4 regions of the Paraburkholderia sp. D1E genome follow, and region 1 is predicted to be linked to each of the others. Evidence: riboswitches for the same ligand, from Rfam matches in the RefSeq annotation. Region 1 holds a riboswitch; each other region holds the start of a gene.
The links. Region 1 has a riboswitch for cobalamin ahead of cobA (uroporphyrinogen-III C-methyltransferase). Riboswitches for the same ligand answer to the same signal wherever they lie in the genome.

Region 1 (4,348 bases):
GACGTTTCGAACGAAGCCCCCCGCCCCGAAGGAAGTCCCCTTGGGGGATTGGAGGACGCGGACATTGCTCAGAACTCCACGCCGCGCTGCGCTTTCACGCCTTGCTCGCGATACGGGTGCTTGACGATGCGCATTTCGGTGACGAGGTCGGCGGCTTCGATCAACGCGTCCGGCGCGTGGCGGCCGGTCACCACCACGTGCAGCATGTGAGCACGGGCGTTCAGGACCGACAGCACTTCGTCGAGCGGCAGGTATTCGTACTTCAGCACGGTGTTCAGTTCGTCGAGGATCACCATGTGATAGTCGCCGCTCTCGATCATGCGGCGCGCTTCGTCCCAGCCTTTGCGCGCGGTGGCGATGTCGGCGTCGCGATTCTGCGTGTTCCAGGTGTAGCCGTCGCCCATCGTGACGAAGTCGCAATTGGCGATCGCACCGAGGAAGTCGCGCTCCGAGGTATGCAACGCGCCTTTGATGAATTGCACGACGCCGAGGCGCATGCCATGCCCAAGCACGCGCACGGCCATACCAAACGCTGCCGTGGTTTTGCCTTTGCCGGTGCCGGTGTTGACGATCAGCAGACCTTTTTCGACGGTGGCGCTGGCCTGCTTTTTCTCGTGACCTTCGCGCCGGCGCTCGGTCATGCGTTGATGCGATTCGGGATCAGTCTTCATGAAAGGTCCTGTTTTTGGGTGTCGTTGTTTGTCGGTTCGCCGGCGGGGTGGACGGTGGTTGAGGCTATCGCTACCGTGACGCCGTTGCGAATGGTTTTGCGCACGAGTAGCCGTGCGTTCGCGGCACTGAGTGCAATCGACGCAGGTGAGGCGATTGGGGCAGCCGATTCAGCCGATGCAACTGACGCAAATGTCGACGCGTGGGCGGCGCCTGGTGCGCTGGCCGCCTCAGATTCGGCCGCTGCGGCGAGCAACGCGCACGGTTCGCAGACGCCGTCTATGCCCAGATGCTCGCGTGCTGCCGCCGACGGATCGTCCACCGCTATCGCCGCAATCTGCGCGCGGCTGAACAGCATCAGCGGCAGGGCATGACGCGCGCAGAATTCGAGCAAGCCGGCTTCGTGGGCTTTGGTGTCGATCGAGGCAACCGTGCTGATTTCATCGAATGTGTGCGAGCCGAGTGTGGCGCGCACGGCCGCTTCAATCTCCTCAGCCGGGCTGTGCAGGCGGCAACCGATGCCGACAGTGAGCGTTTTCATTGCGCGTCCAACCCGCCCACCGTACTGGCATTCACAGCATCCCGCGCCAAAGCCAGCGAAGCCACTCCGCCGATCACCACGATCGCCGGCGATCCGAGTCCGGCACGCGAGACTGTATCCGCGAACTCGCCGAGCCGCGCGAGCACGTGCCGTTGCTCAGGACGCGTCGCCGATTCGATCGCCGCGGACGGCGTATCGGCGCTCATGCCGGCCGCGAGCAACGCGGCGGCAATATCGTTCAGGCGACGCATGCCCATGTAAATCACCAACGTCATCCGCGTGGCGACGAGCGCGGCCCAGTCCGGCTCGCCACTGCCGGCGCCGTGTCCGGTGACGAACACCACGCCTTGCGCGTAATCGCGATGCGTCACAGGAATACCGATTGCCGCGGGCGCTGCAATCCCGGCGGTGATGCCGTTGATCACGTCCACGCTGATGCCCGCGGCATGCAGCGCCTGCTGTTCTTCGCCGCCGCGGCCGAACACGAACGGATCGCCCCCTTTCAAACGCGCGACGCTGCGCCCGGCCTGCACATGTTCGAGCATCTGCGCGACGATGCCGGCCTGCGGTGTCGACGGATGCCCGCCACGTTTGCCGACGTACACGATCTGCGCGTCGGCGCGCGCGAATTGCAGCACGTCGGGGTTCACCAGATCGTCGACCAGCACCACATCGGCTTGCGCCAGGGCGCGCGTTGCCTTGAGCGTCATCAGTTCGACGTCACCGGGGCCTGCGCCGATCAGCCAGGCGCGGCTCATCGCGGCGCGCATGGCGTGCGCCATGTCATGACAAGCGGGAACGGGTGAGACGCGAAGAGGCCCGGGGCGGCAGAAATTGAGGTCATGCGGTGCGACAGGGTACGCGCGACGAAAAACGCTGCTCGCCGCGTTTCCCACGGGAAAACGCCAACGGCCGCGCCACGTCGTGCTTCAGCGCCTTCACATCCGTCCCTCGCGGATTCCGGCGGACGGCAGCGTGACGTTCACTGCCTCCGCGTCTGGCCGGTATCCGGGCTGGCGGCCTCATGCGTTTTGCCTTCCCGTCCAGATTCGTCAGACAGTGGCATCAAAAACGCATGCGCGATGCGAAAGCACCGCAGGTCGCTTACCGTTGCGGGGACAGCACAGGTTGAGCGCAGCGAGCGCGGCCTGTTTCCCGTTTAACTGCACATGCGAACGCATGTGCGGGCACCAAACGCGCGCATACGATAGCACACGGCAGGCCGCGCCGGCACTGCGGAAAGGCCCTGCGGACGCCTGCGTTTCCTTGACGGCACGGGGCGCTCGGCCTAAACTCGCACGCACTTTGGTGCTCGCATGCGCGCTCGTGCGCATGCAGTTAAACGGGAAACAGGGTGCCCACCTGCAATGGATCGGGTCAACCTGTGCTGCCCCCGCAACGGTAAGCGAAAAGCGGTTCCAGGTTGTTTGCCTGGCGCCGCGGAGCCGGCTTCGATGTCCACGCGCAAGGCCGCGTCGGCATATAACCACTGGGCGAGAAACCACTCGCCCGGGAAGGGGAAGCGGCGCTTTCGCCAGCCCGGATACCGGCCAGACTACGAAGAATGACCACCGCGGGGATGCGGCGGCGCGTTCATGACCTCATTCCCGTTTTCTGTTTTCTGTTGCCCCGGCAACGCCGTTGTTCGTCCTCGTGTCTGGTTATTGTCGTGGCTTAGGGCATGCGCCCCGTTTGCACGGCCTATACAGCCAGACGCGCAGGCGCATCGGCGTGCACATGCAACTCCTACGGATGGACCTCACGATGCAAACTCAAATGCGCAAGATCCCCGTCACCATCGTCACGGGCTTTCTCGGCAGCGGCAAGACCACGCTGTTGCGGCACATTCTTCAGCATGCGGGCGGCAAGCGCATCGCGGTGATCGTCAACGAATTCGGCGAACTCGGGATCGACGGGGAAATCCTCAAGGGTTGTGGCATCGGTTGCGATGAAAACGGCGTCGAGACCGAAGGGCAACTGTATGAGCTTGCGAACGGTTGCCTGTGTTGCACCGTGCAGGAAGAGTTTTTCCCGGTGATGGAAAAACTGGTGGAGCGACGCGAGCAGATCGATCACGTGCTGATCGAGACATCCGGTCTCGCGTTGCCGAAGCCGCTGGTGCAGGCGTTCAACTGGCCGCAGATCAAGAACAGCTTTACCGTCGACGCGGTCGTCACCGTAGTCGACGGCCCGGCCACGGCGAGCGGCCAGTTCGCCGACAATCCGGCCGCCGTGGATGCGCAACGCCAGGCCGATCCGAATCTCGACCATGAATCGCCGCTGCATGAGCTGTTCGAAGACCAGTTGTCGGCAGCCGATCTGGTGATTCTGAACAAAACGGATTTGCTCGACGACGCACAGCAAGCTTCTGTCGAAAGTTCGATTCGTGAAGAAATTCCGCCGCAAGTGAAGATCGTGCGCGCGCAGATGGGCCAGCTCGATCTGCATACGTTGCTCGGCCTCGAAACGGCCTCGGAAGAAACGATTCACCTGCGCCACGACCATCACGGTTCGGCCGAAGATGCCGATCACCATCACGACGAATTCGATTCGGTGGTGGTGCATGCGAATGTTTCGTCGCGCGAGACTGTGATCGCCGCGTTGCAAGGGCTCGTCGAAACGAACACGATTTACCGCGTTAAAGGTTTCGCGGCATTGCCGGGCGCCGCGATGCGTCTGGTGATCCAGGGCGTGGGCCGTCGTTTCGATAGTTATTTCGACCGGCGCTGGCAAGCGGGTGAAACGGGCGAGGGCGTGCAAAGCCGCTTCGTGCTGATCGGCGAAGACCTCGACCAGGCCACGCTGCAACAGACATTCGACGCCGCTTTGGGCGCCGTGGCGAACGCCCAACCGCAACAGGCGTAACCGGTCATGCATCTGCTGCGCACTACGCCGGGCGGTTTTGTCGACGATACGCAAGGCGTGATCCGCATCGATCAGCAGCCCGCCGATATCGTGGTGCTCAGCTCCGCCGATACCACGCTGTCGCTGCTGGCGAGCGTGGTGCCTCGTCTGGGCGAGGGTTTTCCGAGCGTACGGCTCGCGAACGTCACGTATTTGCGGCAACCGGCCTCAGTCGATTTCTATGTCGAAGACGTGTTGCAGCATGCGCGTGTCGTAGTGGTCGATCACCTCGGC
Region 2 (4,348 bases), 1.3 Mb from region 1:
TGCTTCGCGTAGAGAGGGCGCTGGTTCCGCTGACGCGCTCGAATCGCGCTATGCGCATCGCGAAGTCACCGTGCTGCTCGGCGGCGCGGATTGCGATCCGCAGCATCCTGCACTCGATCGTTCATGCGCTGCGCAGACCCAGGGCGAGCATCGGCTGGCGCGTGGCCTGGCTTATGCGCGCTATATGGCGTCCAGGCATCCGGAAGGATCGGCGAAGCATCGTACGTTTGTGATCGACGGCGTTGGGCACGATGCGAAGGGGATTTTTGGGTCGACGCCTGGGCTGGCCGCGTTATTTGGAGACGCTTCCTGACGGTTCCGGCGCGCCATGGGCACGAACCGTGCTACCACGCTAGAGCCACCTTTCGAAGGACCGCGCCGACATGAACAAGACCATCATGCTTACTGCAGCGATTGCCGCTGTGTCGCTGAGCGCCTTGCTGCCATGCAGCGCGAATGCCGACGATGCGCCTAGCCCGTGCGCGTCGCTCAAACGGATCGTCGCGGCGGCGCCGGACGGTTTGGCCTCGCTCACACCGGACGACGGCAAAGGCGTTGCACAACCCTACGGCGATGACGCGCAATGTTTGGCGAGCCGTGGCAGCTACCAATGCACGTGGACGCCGCACCATGACGCCGGTTCGAGCGCGGATGCGCTGCAGGCCGTCGCGGCGGACATCGCTTCGTGTCTGCCAGACGCCACGCACGACCAGAATTCGCCTGGACGTCAGCACTTTTATCTCGGCACACGCGCCAGGCGGACCGATATCACGTTGACGCGAGCCGGTTCGAACAAGCTGAGGTTGGTCGTCTCAGGCAAGTGAGCGGGCGCATGAGTTTTGAATCGGCTGTCTGCGCGCGGCAAACGTTGCGGTCACCGTTACTGTGACGCCGGCCACCATGTCCAGCCGCGTCGCGAGCGTCGCAACTGGACCGTCGAGAGCGGCGCGATCTCGATGCGCGAAAACACGGCGGGCGATGCCGCGAGCGCACATACGAGGGCGGCCCGGATCACTGGCGCGTGCGTGATGGCGACCACATTTTGCGTATCGCGTGGTCCTTCGCTCGACGCATCGTCTAGCGTATCGAGCCACAGTCCTACACGCTTCACGAGTTGACTGAATGACTCGCCGCCATGCGCGGCAGCGTCGGGATCGTATGTCCATGCGCCGAGGTCCTGTGGCGCCTCGACCGCGAGATCAGCGAGGCGGCGGCCATGCCATAGGCCGTAGTCCAGATCCGCCAGTCCCTTGTGGACCGCGGCACTGAGACCCAAGGCCGACGCCGTATCGCGCGCACAGACGGCAGGGCTGACAAAAACCGCCGCGTCGTCCGGAATCGACAGGCGCGCCCGCGCGGCACCTGCTTCGGCGAGGCCGCGTGCATCGAGCGGATCGTCGGCGGGAAAGCGGGCCGCACGCATCGCCGCGGTCGATGCGTGGCTGATCAGTAACAGCCGTATGTCCATTCAGTTCATTCCCATAAAGGCCAGCCCAAGGCGGGACGCATGCAGCCATGCTTTGCGTTGCCGAGAGGCAAAGTTTAGCGCGTAGAATAGCGGCACTGCGAAGCACGGAAGCCGGTGAGAGCCCGGCGCGGTCGCGCCACTGTAATCGGCATTCACGAGCCGAAAGCCAGACCTGAGCTTCGCACCATCCCTTTTCGATCGACTATCGGGGCGCGTTACCCCCAGGAGATGTCCATTATGTCCAACGCTGTTTTCGATCCCGCGGCTCAGCCTGTCGCCCAACCCACACCGATTCCGCTGCGTGAACTGCTGCCTTGGGTCGTGTTCGGCGGCTTGCTGCTGTTGCTCGCGATTTATTTCGTTGGTGCGGAAGAAGGCGCCACCTCGCTGGTGCCTGGCATGTATGTGCATGAATTCGTGCACGACGGCCGCCATCTGCTCGGCTTTCCCTGCCACTAACGGAGTCGAACATGGTTGGTAAATTGTTGGTACGCGGGATGCTTGCAGGCATCGCCGCGGGATTGCTCACGTTCGGCTTCGCCAGATTGGTGGGCGAGCCTCAAGTCGATCAGGCGATCTCCTTCGAGGAAAAGGCCGATGCCGCCAAAGGCGAAGCGCCGGAACCCGAACTGGTGAGCCGCGATACGCAAGCGGGGCTCGGGCTGCTGACGGGTGTGGTGACGTATGGCGCAGCGTTCGGTGGACTGTTCTCGCTGGTGTTCGCGTTTGCGTACGGCCGCGTCGGCGCACTGAGTGCGCGCGCGTTGTCCGCATGGCTGGCGCTTGGCGCGTTTATCGCGTTGGTGATCGTCCCGAACATCAAATATCCGGCGAATCCACCCTCGGTGGGCGACCCCGAGACGATCGGGACGCGCACCGGTTTGTTCTTCCTGATGATCGCGATCTCGCTAGTCGCACTGGTGTTCTCGCTGAAGGTGCGGCGCCGTGCGGCGCTGAAGCTGGGCGCGTGGAATGGCTCGATCGTGGCTGGCGTGGTGTTTGTCGTGATCATTGCTGCCGTGCAACTGTCGATGCCGACGATCAACGAAGTGCCGGCAGCTTTCCCGGCGGTGCTGTTGTGGAAATTCCGCGTCGCGGCAATCGGAATGCAGGTGATTATGTGGACGACCATTGGGCTGCTGTTCGGCGCCCTGGTTGAGCGGAGCAAACTGTTGGCTCCCGCGACCGGTAGCGCGACGAAGTCCGCTTACCTTTGATGGCATAACACGGGCGCAACCGTCGTGACGGTTGCGCCGACGTGCAGCGCGCAAGAATATAAATACATCAAGCACTTGGCGCGTTTGGCAGGATGTTATCCACAGGCTTATGGACAAAGTCTGTGGATAAAGTTATCCCGCGTCGCACAAGGTCTACAAACATCTGTTCCGTTTGAATTCAACAACTTAGTTGTTGGCGCACGGCCTCCGGTTGTCCGTATCATCGGGACACGGCAGGTGTTTTGTGGGGAATATCGTGGGGAAAATCGTTCGCAATCAATCAGCAAAGGGTCGCTCCTTAAACTCGGCGCCGCCGATCATGACCGCGTCGTGAACGACGGCACCGGCCTGTCTGGCCGGGTGCATGCCGGAGCGAAGGGAATCAGCGTCCGCTATCGCTACCGCTTCGAGGGTGAGTCCCGGGAAATGCCACTTGGAGCGTGGCCGCGCGTGGCGCTCGCCGCAATCCGGCTGAAGCTTGATGAAACGAAACTGCGTGTACAACGCGGTGGCGACCCGGCCAGCGCAGGCTGGTCGCGGACAAGCTGAAAGTCGAGAAGGCGCAGGTTGTACGGCAACAGCAGGAACTGGTCGAACGGGAGCGTGAGCATGCGGAATCACAACTGACCGTGAAGGCCATGTTCGAAGCGTGGCATCCCGAGGCAATGGTGGACAATACACCGGACGGGGCCAGAGGTGTTCGTCGGATATTCGAGCTGCACCTGTTGCCGGGTTCTGGCGATACGCGGGTTGCTGATATCACGCCAGGCGACATTCGCAGGCAGTCCGCACGCTCATCGACGCAGGGAAAATCTCGACCGGCATATCGCTGCACATGTACGCCAATGCGATGTTCGTGTGGGCGGCCAGGCGCAAGCCCTGGAGGCTGCTTTTTGAGGTGAACCCGGTTGAGGACGTGGACATCGAGCGCATGCTGCCTGCGGATTATCAGGACTGGTGCGAGCGTGTTCTCGAAGATGGCGAGATCATTGAGTCGCGCAACCGCTTTCAGGTCATCCGTAACGCGTGGGATTTTCATACCGGGCCTCGTCGTGGGAATATCGCCAGGCCAATCCCGCGCGAACATGAACTGGCCGTCTGGATCACGCTGGCAACACTTGTGCGTATCAATGAAATCTGCGCCGCACAGTGGCGGGCACACATCAACTTCGAAAAGCCACGTGGTTTATCCCGGCGTCGCAGTCGAAGAACCGCAGGGCGTTCACGCCCGAGTTCACGACGCTCAAGAAACTGGAGTGCGACGTGTGCGATGCGCTGGCACGTGCATGGTCGGGTGAAGTCCTGGTGCGGGACTCCGCGTTCGCGGATTACGTCAGGGCGCAGGCCGAGGAACGCTGCGGCACCGACTGGCCGATGTCGCATGTCAATTGGGAGCGCGCGGCGGAAGAAGCGCGTCTGGACTGGTTCCACGTCGAATTCGACGGCGTGAAGTATTGGGTTTTGCCGAGGGGAATGTGTGATGCACAGAATCCCGGTCATTTCGTAGCGCAGTGCACAGTCACGGCCAGCGCAAGGACGACACCGAACGGTGTCTGAGGGAGAAAGTCATGTACACGATGACGCTACGCGAGCAGGCGGACGTGCTCGCACGCATTACGGCCACTGCGCCGCACGACACGACGCACAGTGCTGCCATCGAGGC
Region 3 (4,348 bases), 5.4 Mb from region 1:
CGGGGCGCAGCGGGCACGATTGCCACCAGCACGACGACGAGCGCGGCGAGCGCCGTCCACGGCATCGCGCCGCCGTTCAGATCGCCGGTCAGCCAGAACAGCATGCCACGCAGACGATTGTCCGGCGCGAGATTGAGCAGCAAGGTAATGACAGCGCCCCAACCGGCCGCGATCACCGCGCCGGTCAGCAGCAAACGCGGCGACGTGTCCTGCGGCTCGCCGCGCCACAACTCGTGGCGCGCAAGGCCAAGCACCAGCAGGATCGACACGAAAGCGCCGGCGAACGCGCTGGCATCGACGATCCACCACGCGCAACCGGCGATCATCGCGACCAGCGCGAACGTCGCCGCGCCGCCCGACACGCCTAACACGTAGGGTTCGGCCAAGGGGTTGCGCAACAGCACTTGCAGCAGCGCACCCGCCAATGCAAGCAGTGCGCCGCATGCGAAGCCCGCGACCGCGCGCGGCAAGCGCAGCTTGCGCACGATCTCACTGGCGAGATCGGCGGACTCGATATGCGCCCCGTGCGACGGAACGAGCGCCGCCAGCACGCGCGCCGGCGCCAGCGACACGCTGCCGAGCGCGAGCGACGCCATCAGCACAGCCAGTGCGATTCCCGCGAGCGCGAGCCAGATCGCGGCTGCGCGCTTCGCGCTCATGACGCGCAACGTGGTGATAGGCATCGGGCTCGAGCTGCGGTTCATCAGCGCCTTCTCACGCACGTATGTTCGTCACTGCTGCTGCCAGCCGACCGTGACATACGCACCGCGCCGCGGCGAGTTATACGAATAGGCCGTTTCATAGTCCTTGTTCAACAGGTTCTGGATTTGCGCGGCGACGTACCACGCCTTTGTGAGGTTGTAGCGCGCCGACAGATTCACCACACCGTAGCCGCCCAGTGTGCCGCTGCTATCTTCACGGGCGCCGCTGACGATCCACTCGCCGCCGACGCGCCACCCCGCAATGCTGCGGTTCACCGCCAGCGAAGCGAAGCGCCGTGCACGCCGCACGAGATCGGTATCGCTATCGAGGTCGACCGGATTTTGCAGCGTCACCGACGCGCGCACATCCGTCTTGCCGACATGGCCGCTCCACGACCCTTCGAGCCCCTGCACCTTCGCACGGCCGACGTTCTCGGCCAGATAAATGCCGGGCGTCACCTGCTGGTAGTCGATCAGATTTGAATAACGCGTCTGAAACGCGCTCAGACGCATCACGCCAAGCGCATGCGACGCGTACTGCAACGCTGCTTCGATCGAATGACTGCGCTCCGGCTGGATCGACGGATTGCCGCTGATCGGATAGTACAGATCGTCGAAGCTCGGCGCGCGAAACGAATCCGAATAGCTTGCAGTCGCCTTCCAATGCTCGGTGACGTCGAAGCCGTAGCCGAGATAGTAACTGTTCGCCCCGCCGAAATCGGAATACTGATCGTGCCGCACATTGGCCTGAATCTGGTTGCGCCCGAAGCGCCCCGTATAGCCGACAAAAGCCGAATCAACATGCCGGTCGGGCGCCGCAAACGTATCCGAGTCGAGGCTCTGATCCAGATGCTCGTAGCCGACCTGCAGTTTCTGTTGCGCGGCGAGCGCGAAATCATTTTGCCACGTGTACTGGCGATTGTCGGTATCGAAGCGGCCGTTGTAGATGCCGTTAGTATTCGACACGCTGCGGTCGTCACCTTCGGAAACGACAAAGTGCGTGGTCCACCAGTCGGTCAGCTTGCCGTTTGCGAACACCGACACCTGCCGCACTTTGCTATACAGATTGTTCAGATCGGTCGGCACGCCGTACGCGTTGTCGTAGCTGTTATTGCCGTTCGACTGGAGATAGGTGACGCCCGCGTCCCATTTGTCGTTGAACTTGTGGCGCAGCGAAGCCGAGATGCTTTCGTTCAGATAGCCGTTCGCATTCGGATTCGCATTGGGCGCCTGTGCCGGATTGAGCGAGGAGAAGCCGTCGTCTTTCGAGCGCGCAAGCGAGATGCTGAAGGTCGTGTTGCCGTCTTTATCCAGCGCGCCGTTCACGCCCACCTGCTGCGTCTGCGTGTGATAGCTGCCGTAGCCCACCGAAAAATTGAAGCGCGGCGGATGATCGCCGCCGTCTTTCGTGAACACCTGTACCACGCCGCCGATCGCGCCGGAGCCGTAGAGCGCGGACACGTTGCCGTTCACGACTTCGACGTGATCGATCTGGTCGAGCGGAATCTGCGCGAGTTGCGGCGCGCCGAGACTCACCGAATCGACCCGTACGCCGTCGATCAGCAACAGCGATTGCGTCGACGATGCGCCGCGCAGAAACAGGCTCGCGGTGGAACCCGGGCCTCCAGTGCGCGAGATTTGCGCACCGGGCGCGAGTTGCAGCAGACCGGGCAAATCGGTTGCGGTCGTATCGGCGATGTCCTGCTGATCGAACAGCGTGGTCTGCGGGATCGCATCGGCGAGCGGTTGCGGTCCACGCTCCGCGGTTACGACAACGGGCGACAACACCGCGGGAGACGAACCGGCAGCCCCTGAATCGGCAGAAGAAGATGAAGACGGCGACGAAGAAGACGCAGCTTGCGCGTGCACGACGAGCGGCAGGCTCGCAAAGGCGAGCAACGCCGCGCGAGCGATAGGGGACAGCATGGGGTGGCATTCCTGTTGATAGCGTGCGCGGCCCGCTTCCCCGCGGGCCGATGCGTAACGAGGCGCCCGCGCTGTTTTACGTTTGCGTGGGGGCGATCCTCTCCCTCTGGCCGGTATCCGGGCTAGCGACACATCGATCCCGCCTTCCCACGCGTGACGCGCAGTGGCACACTCGCGTGTTCAGCTTCAAACACGCGATCAGGATCAACCTGCATGACGTATGCGGTCGCTTACCGTTGCGGGGGCAGCGCAGGTTTGCGCGTTCTGGCGAACGGCGCACCCTGCTTCCCGTTTAACTGCGCGCACTATGGAAAAGCACGCGCGGGCACCAAAGTGCGGCCAGTTTAGGAGCGGTCCTCCAGTCCGTCAAGAATGGTTAATCCGTGCGCAATCTGTTCTGTTATGTGCAGGTTATTGTCCGATGCACGAGTCGTTTTTCATCATAGGGTCGATAAAAGCCTGCACAAAGCGATGTTGTTACGTCTCGAAACGAGACAATTGTCGGAACCTGCGACATTCCGCGCTAAAATGCGATGTCTTTAGAGGACGCAGCAGATGCTCACCGAACTCGAAACACTTTCACAGAATATCGGCAAGCTGATCACGATCAGCCAACGCCACAATGAAGCGCGGCTCGCGCTCGAAGATCAGCTCGCCCAAACGCGTGCCGAAGCTGAGGCCACGCGCACTGAACTCGCGTTGATGCGCGAGGAGCGCGATACGCTGCAAGCGGAACGCGACGCGCTGTCGGCAAAGATCGACGACGCCCAGGTACGCCTGAATGCGATCCTCGAAAAGCTGCCGCGAGCTCGTGCGCAAAGCGAGCCGGACAATCAGCTCGATCTGCTCGAGGCCGCCCCGCATGAGGTCGAAGCGGAGAGCGACGCCACCCGCCATGGAGAAAATGCATGACCACCAAGCAGATCGAAGTATCGATTCTCGGCGTGCCCTATCGGCTCGCCTGCTCGCCGGAAACGGAAGGCGCGCTGCTTGAAGCGGTTGCACGCGTCGACGCCGAGATGTCGAAGATCCGCAACAACAGCAACGTGCGCGGCACGGATCGCATTGCCGTCATGGCTGCGCTGTCGCTGGCATCGGAACTGCTTAAGCTGCAAACGAGCGTGCGACACGGAGAAGCATTTCCCGCCGAAGAAATCCGGCGTACAATGCATCAAATGAACGAACAACTGGGTACGGTGATTCAGCAGTACAGCATGCAGTAAGCACCCAGCAGTCTCGAACAATTTCAAGTGGCCGGTCCTGAGATCGGCTGCGAATTCAAGCGGAATGCATGAGCAAAAACTCACGCAAACAATTGAGTTCAATCGGTTTGACCTCCCTGCCTGGTTCGCCAAGGTCATATATTCCTTGAACCAATGCCATGTGCACGGTTGTGGAAATTTGTAGCACGGGTGTGCGCGTCACTCTGTCTGATGTACCCGAAGTGCTGCTAACTGCGACCAATTCTGAACCCCCGGTTCAGGATGCCGGCCTAGCGGCTAAGGCGGGGACCTTATTCAAAAGCGGCATCGGACTTCGGTTCGATGCCGTTTTTCTTTGGGTCTCGGTTTTTCTTCTGTATTCTCAAACCTTTAACGTTCAATTCGATTCATGCGCTACTGGCTAATGAAGTCCGAACCGGACGAAGCAAGCATCGACCATCTCGCCCAGGCACCGCAACACACGTTGCCGTGGACCGGCGTGCGCAACTATCAGGCACG
Region 4 (4,348 bases), 360 kb from region 1:
GGCCATCGCGCTGCCGCCACGTCTGCCGTGAACCACGACATAGGGCACGCCGCGGCTGTCTTCGGCAAGCATCGCTTTCGATTCGGCCGCGCCGACAAAACCCACCGGAAAACCGAGGATCAACGCGGGCTTCGGCGCACCGGCATCGAGCATGTCGAGCAGATGAAAGAGCGCGGTCGGCGCGTTGCCGATCACGACGACACTGCCGGCCAGATGCGGCCGCCACAATTCGAGCGCGGCGGCCGAGCGTGTATTGCGGAGTTCGCGCGCCAATCCGGGCACGTCTTCGTGCGTGAGCGTGCAGATTACTTCGTTGTTCGCGGGCAGTCGCGCGCGCGTGATGCCTTGCGCCACCATGCCGGCGTCGCACAGAATCGGCGCGCCTTGTGCCAGCGCCGTGCGGCCCGCGACGCCTGCGCCTGCAGAAAACTGGAGATCTTTAATGACGTCGACCATCCCGCACGCGTGGATCACGCGCACCGCGAGCTTTTCGAGGTCGGCGGGGATGCGCGAGAGATCGGCCTCCGCACGTATCGTCGCGAAGGATTGGCGATAGATCTCCTGACCGTCGCGAATGTAATCAAGCATCAAAAGGGCTCCGGGCCAGGTGTGCCAATGGGTCGAGCATGTCGGCGGCCTGTTCGATCGTGAGTTGGTGCGCGACACACGAGCCGAAATCCGGCTGGCCGTCGCGTCGATAAAGGTCGTAGATGCCGGGCGCCACGGCCAGCAGCGTGTACGGCGCGCAATGCGCGGCGGCGCATGAGCGCGGGCAGCCGCTCAGATGGACGTCGATGCCCTCGGGCAAGCGATTCGCTAAAAGCAGTGCGTCGGCTTTGGTGTCGGCGAGGCTTTTTGCGCAGCCTGTGGAACCGGCGCAGGCGATCAAGCGTGTAAGAGGCTGCGTGGGATCGCAGGCGAGGCCTAGCGTGTCCATTTCAGCGAGCACGGTGGGTGCTGCATTTGCAGCGACATCGGGCAGCAACACGCTTTGCCAGGGCGTCATGCGCAGCGTGCCGTTGCCTTGCTGTTGCGAGAGCGTGGCGAGGCCGCGCAAGGTGATGGCGTCGAGTCGTCCAAGCGGCGGTTGGCCGCCTACGTGCTGCATCCCCACCACGCGCTGCGCGTGCGCGCCGAGTCGTAGCGTGGCATCGGCAGGCGTGCCGCGTTGCCAGTTTGCGAGCGATGTGTCGCGTGATAGCGGGAAATCGACATACGCTTGAGCGTGCTGCAATAGCGCATCGGCGGAATGCGTGGCAAGCAGATGACGCATGCGCGTGGCATCGGCGGCGGCCAGATCGAGGAACGTGTGCAGCAGTGCACGAACAAGACCAGTGACTTGCGCAGGGAGCACGGCGGCGAGGGCGCCTGTGCTATCCGTGCGGGGGCGTTCCGTGGCGTCACGCGAGTTAGCGTATCCGGCATGCTGGAATGTATCCGTGGCCGCATCGGCTTCAACGGCAATGTTCGCGTTCGCCACTACCGGCGGACACCCCCCCAAACCAACAGCAAACCGCACGCCGTCTTCCGCCTGCGTTGCCGCCAGCCAGACATCATGCGGATGATCGAGCCGCGCAAGGCGCTCACCGCCATCGAGCAGTAGCGCGAATTTGGGCGATAGCGCCGCAAAACGCGCTTCGGTTTGCAGCAAGGTGAGCAGTTCGAGGCTAAGCGGCCGCGTGTCGAACAGCGCAAATGGATCGCGCCCGGCAGTCGGGCTCACCATCACATTGCGCACATCGTCCGCAGCGCCGAATCGAGATGTGTCTGAAGCATCCGCTGAGGTCGCGAGCAGCAAGCGGGAAGCATCCACCGCGCCGGCCGCCCCAATCGGACCTAACCCCGCATCGACTAGCGCCGCGATCAACGCCGCTTCATGCCCGCTTAGCACGCCACGCACCTGCAGATTCGCGCGATTGGTCAACTCGACCACGCCGGCCGCATGCTGCTCACTCACGTCGGCAATCACCACGGCTTGCGCCGCGCTCAGCTCGCCGTCGGGCAATTTGATCCGGCAAATCCCCCCATCGCGTGCGGCGACGATGCGCAGCAGCCCGGGACATGCCGAGGGCCGCAGCGTCTGGGCCGCGTCGGACGAAGCAGTGGAGGGCGAAGCTTGATTCAAGACGGACACCGGGTTTAGCGTCGCGCGACGGCCCGAGCAAGCCGCAAGGCGGCATTGCTGCGGCATCGGTACACCCCGCCCGATGTAGGCTGGCACGAACAGTCTCGCCGGCAGGTCTCCTGGCTGGCAGGTCGTGGTCCGCCGCTGCCTTCCCGGTCGAACCAGTGGCGCGGAGCGCAGGCGGACTCGCTGCATACAGTTGCGGGGGCAGCCACAGTGGCACTGTGTTCCCTCTTCGGCCCCGAAGGGCACCGGCGGCTGTATTATGCCTTTTTTCGAACAGCACAACGAGGCTGGACGCTTTGATCGGCGTGGCACAGCGCAATATTTGAAGATACAGATTGAGGATGGATTCATGCCGGCATGGCTGACCGTAGTGGGCATAGGCGATGACGGCTTCGCCGGCTTGGGGAGGCCTGCGCGGCGTGCTTTGCTGGAGGCGTCGGTGGTCTACGGCGGCGAACGGCATCTGGCGATGCTGCCCGCGCGCCTCGCCGCGCGGCGCGAGACATGGCCGCGGCCGTTCGATCTCGCGCCGTTGCTGGCGGAGCGTACAAGGTCCGTGTGTGTGCTGGCGAGCGGCGATCCGATGCTGTTCGGCGTCGGCGCGACGCTGGCGCGGCAGTTGACGCCAGGTGAGTTGCGGGTGCTGCCCGCGCCTTCATCGTTGTCGCTGGCGGCCGCGCGGCTGGGCTGGCCATTGCAGGATGTCGCGACGGTTTCGCTGGTGGGACGGCCATTGCCGACACTGAATGCTCATTTGCACGACGGCGCGCGCGTTTTCGTGCTGAGCGCCGATGGGCGTACACCCGCAGCACTGGCCGAATTGCTGAATGCGCGTGGTTTCGGCGCGACCCGGATGACCGTGCTGGAGCATTTGGGCGGTGATCTGGAACGGCGCATCGACGGACGCGCGGACCAATGGTCGGCACAGGAAGTGGCGGCGCTGAACCTGATTGCGCTCGAATGCCGTGCAACGGAAGGCGCCCCGCGTTTGCCGCTGACCTCAGGCTTGCCCGACGACGCCTTTCGCCACGACGGTCAGTTGACCAAACGCGACGTCCGCGCGATCACGCTGGCGCGCCTCGCGCCGACACCCGGTGAATTGCTATGGGATGTGGGCGCGGGCAGCGGCTCGATCGGCATCGAATGGATGCGCGCGCACCCGACTTGCCGCGCGATCGCAATCGAAGGGCATGCGGAACGGCAGCGGTTCATCGAACACAATCGCGATGCATTGGGCGTGCCGGGTTTGCAACTGGTGGCCGGTCGCGCGCCCGATGCGCTGGAAGGACTGGCTGTGCCGGATGCCGTGTTCATCGGCGGCGGCGTGACGGTGCCGGGCGTGCTCGACGCCTGTTGGGCGCGTCTGCGCGATGGCGGGCGACTGGTCGCCAATGCGGTCACTTTGCAAGGCGAGGCGGCGCTGGCGGCGTGGCGTGAGCACCATGGCGGCACGCTGACCCGCATCGCGCTTGCCGACGCACAGCCGCTCGGCGGCTTCGATACGTGGCGCCAGGCGTTGCCGATCACGTTGCTGGATGTCACCAAGCCGGCCAACTCCCCACCCCAACCGTAATGCGCGAAGAAACGCCCGAACAATCCGCGCCGCTGCGTAGCGGCTACACGACCGGCAGTTGCGCCACCGCGACGTCGCTGGCGGCTGCGCGTCTGTTGCTAGCGGGTATCGTCAGCGAGGTCGCGGAGATTGTGTTGCCGAAGGGCCAGCATGTGCCGATGCCACTGGTGTTCTGCCGCCAGACCGATGATGGCGCGGAAGCGGGCACCATCAAGGACGCCGGCGACGACCCGGACGTCACGCACGGCGCGATCGTATTCGCCCGTGTGCGGCTGCGGGCCGAACCAGGCGTCATATTCCGGGCAGGGCCTGGCGTTGGCACGGTGACGCGCGCCGGCCTCACGCTGCCGGTCGGCGAACCGGCGATCAATCCCGTGCCGCGCAAGATGATGACCGAGCATCTGAGCGATCTAGCGGCCGAACAGGGATACACCGGCGGTTTCGACGTGACGATCGGCGTCGAAGGCGGCGCGGAACTCGCACTGAAAACGATGAACCCGCGGCTCGGCATTCTCGGCGGTCTGTCGATTCTCGGCACCACCGGCATCGTGCGGCCGTTCTCGTGCTCGGCCTATATTGCATCGATTCATCAGGGTATCGACGTCGCGCGTGCCAACGGTTACGTGCATCTCGCGGCCTGTACC

Region 2: it holds a riboswitch for cobalamin, as region 1 does, so the genes downstream of both, ACUN0E_RS07515 (CbtB domain-containing protein) here and cobA (uroporphyrinogen-III C-methyltransferase) in region 1, are expected to answer to the same signal.
Region 3: it holds a riboswitch for cobalamin, as region 1 does, so the genes downstream of both, ACUN0E_RS37435 (TonB-dependent receptor domain-containing protein) here and cobA (uroporphyrinogen-III C-methyltransferase) in region 1, are expected to answer to the same signal.
Region 4: it holds a riboswitch for cobalamin, as region 1 does, so the genes downstream of both, ACUN0E_RS14580 (precorrin-3B synthase) here and cobA (uroporphyrinogen-III C-methyltransferase) in region 1, are expected to answer to the same signal.

The regions. Positions count from the first base shown of each region.
Region 1 is NZ_JBQYMB010000001.1:2,879,669-2,884,016, forward strand. It holds gene ACUN0E_RS13010 (cobyrinate a,c-diamide synthase) at 1-65, opposite strand, end outside; gene cobO (cob(I)yrinic acid a,c-diamide adenosyltransferase) at 69-671, opposite strand; gene ACUN0E_RS13020 (cobalamin biosynthesis protein) at 668-1,210, opposite strand; gene cobA (uroporphyrinogen-III C-methyltransferase) at 1,207-1,968, opposite strand; cobalamin riboswitch at 2,193-2,420, opposite strand; cobalamin riboswitch at 2,500-2,779, shown strand; gene cobW (cobalamin biosynthesis protein CobW) at 2,975-4,075, shown strand; gene cobN (cobaltochelatase subunit CobN) at 4,082-4,348, shown strand, end outside.
Region 2 is NZ_JBQYMB010000001.1:1,619,873-1,624,220, forward strand. It holds gene ACUN0E_RS07500 (alpha/beta hydrolase) at 1-313, shown strand, start outside; gene ACUN0E_RS07505 (hypothetical protein) at 384-824, shown strand; gene ACUN0E_RS07510 (histidine phosphatase family protein) at 881-1,468, opposite strand; adenosylcobalamin (AdoCbl) riboswitch at 1,565-1,652, shown strand; gene ACUN0E_RS07515 (CbtB domain-containing protein) at 1,706-1,927, shown strand; gene ACUN0E_RS07520 (CbtA family protein) at 1,939-2,685, shown strand; gene ACUN0E_RS07525 (Arm DNA-binding domain-containing protein) at 2,710-3,234, shown strand; gene ACUN0E_RS07530 (hypothetical protein) at 3,835-4,242, shown strand; gene ACUN0E_RS07535 (hypothetical protein) at 4,254-4,348, shown strand, end outside.
Region 3 is NZ_JBQYMB010000001.1:8,318,998-8,323,345, forward strand. It holds gene ACUN0E_RS37430 (FecCD family ABC transporter permease) at 1-704, opposite strand, end outside; gene ACUN0E_RS37435 (TonB-dependent receptor domain-containing protein) at 732-2,627, opposite strand; cobalamin riboswitch at 2,719-2,975, opposite strand; gene ACUN0E_RS37440 (ATPase) at 3,183-3,539, shown strand; gene ACUN0E_RS37445 (cell division protein ZapA) at 3,536-3,850, shown strand; RNA gene ssrS (6S RNA) at 3,961-4,142, shown strand; gene ACUN0E_RS37455 (EVE domain-containing protein) at 4,239-4,348, shown strand, end outside.
Region 4 is NZ_JBQYMB010000001.1:3,234,990-3,239,337, reverse strand. It holds gene ACUN0E_RS14585 (precorrin-8X methylmutase) at 1-588, opposite strand, end outside; gene ACUN0E_RS14580 (precorrin-3B synthase) at 581-2,134, opposite strand; cobalamin riboswitch at 2,218-2,396, opposite strand; gene cbiE (precorrin-6y C5,15-methyltransferase (decarboxylating) subunit CbiE) at 2,481-3,704, shown strand; gene ACUN0E_RS14570 (cobalt-precorrin-5B (C(1))-methyltransferase) at 3,704-4,348, shown strand, end outside.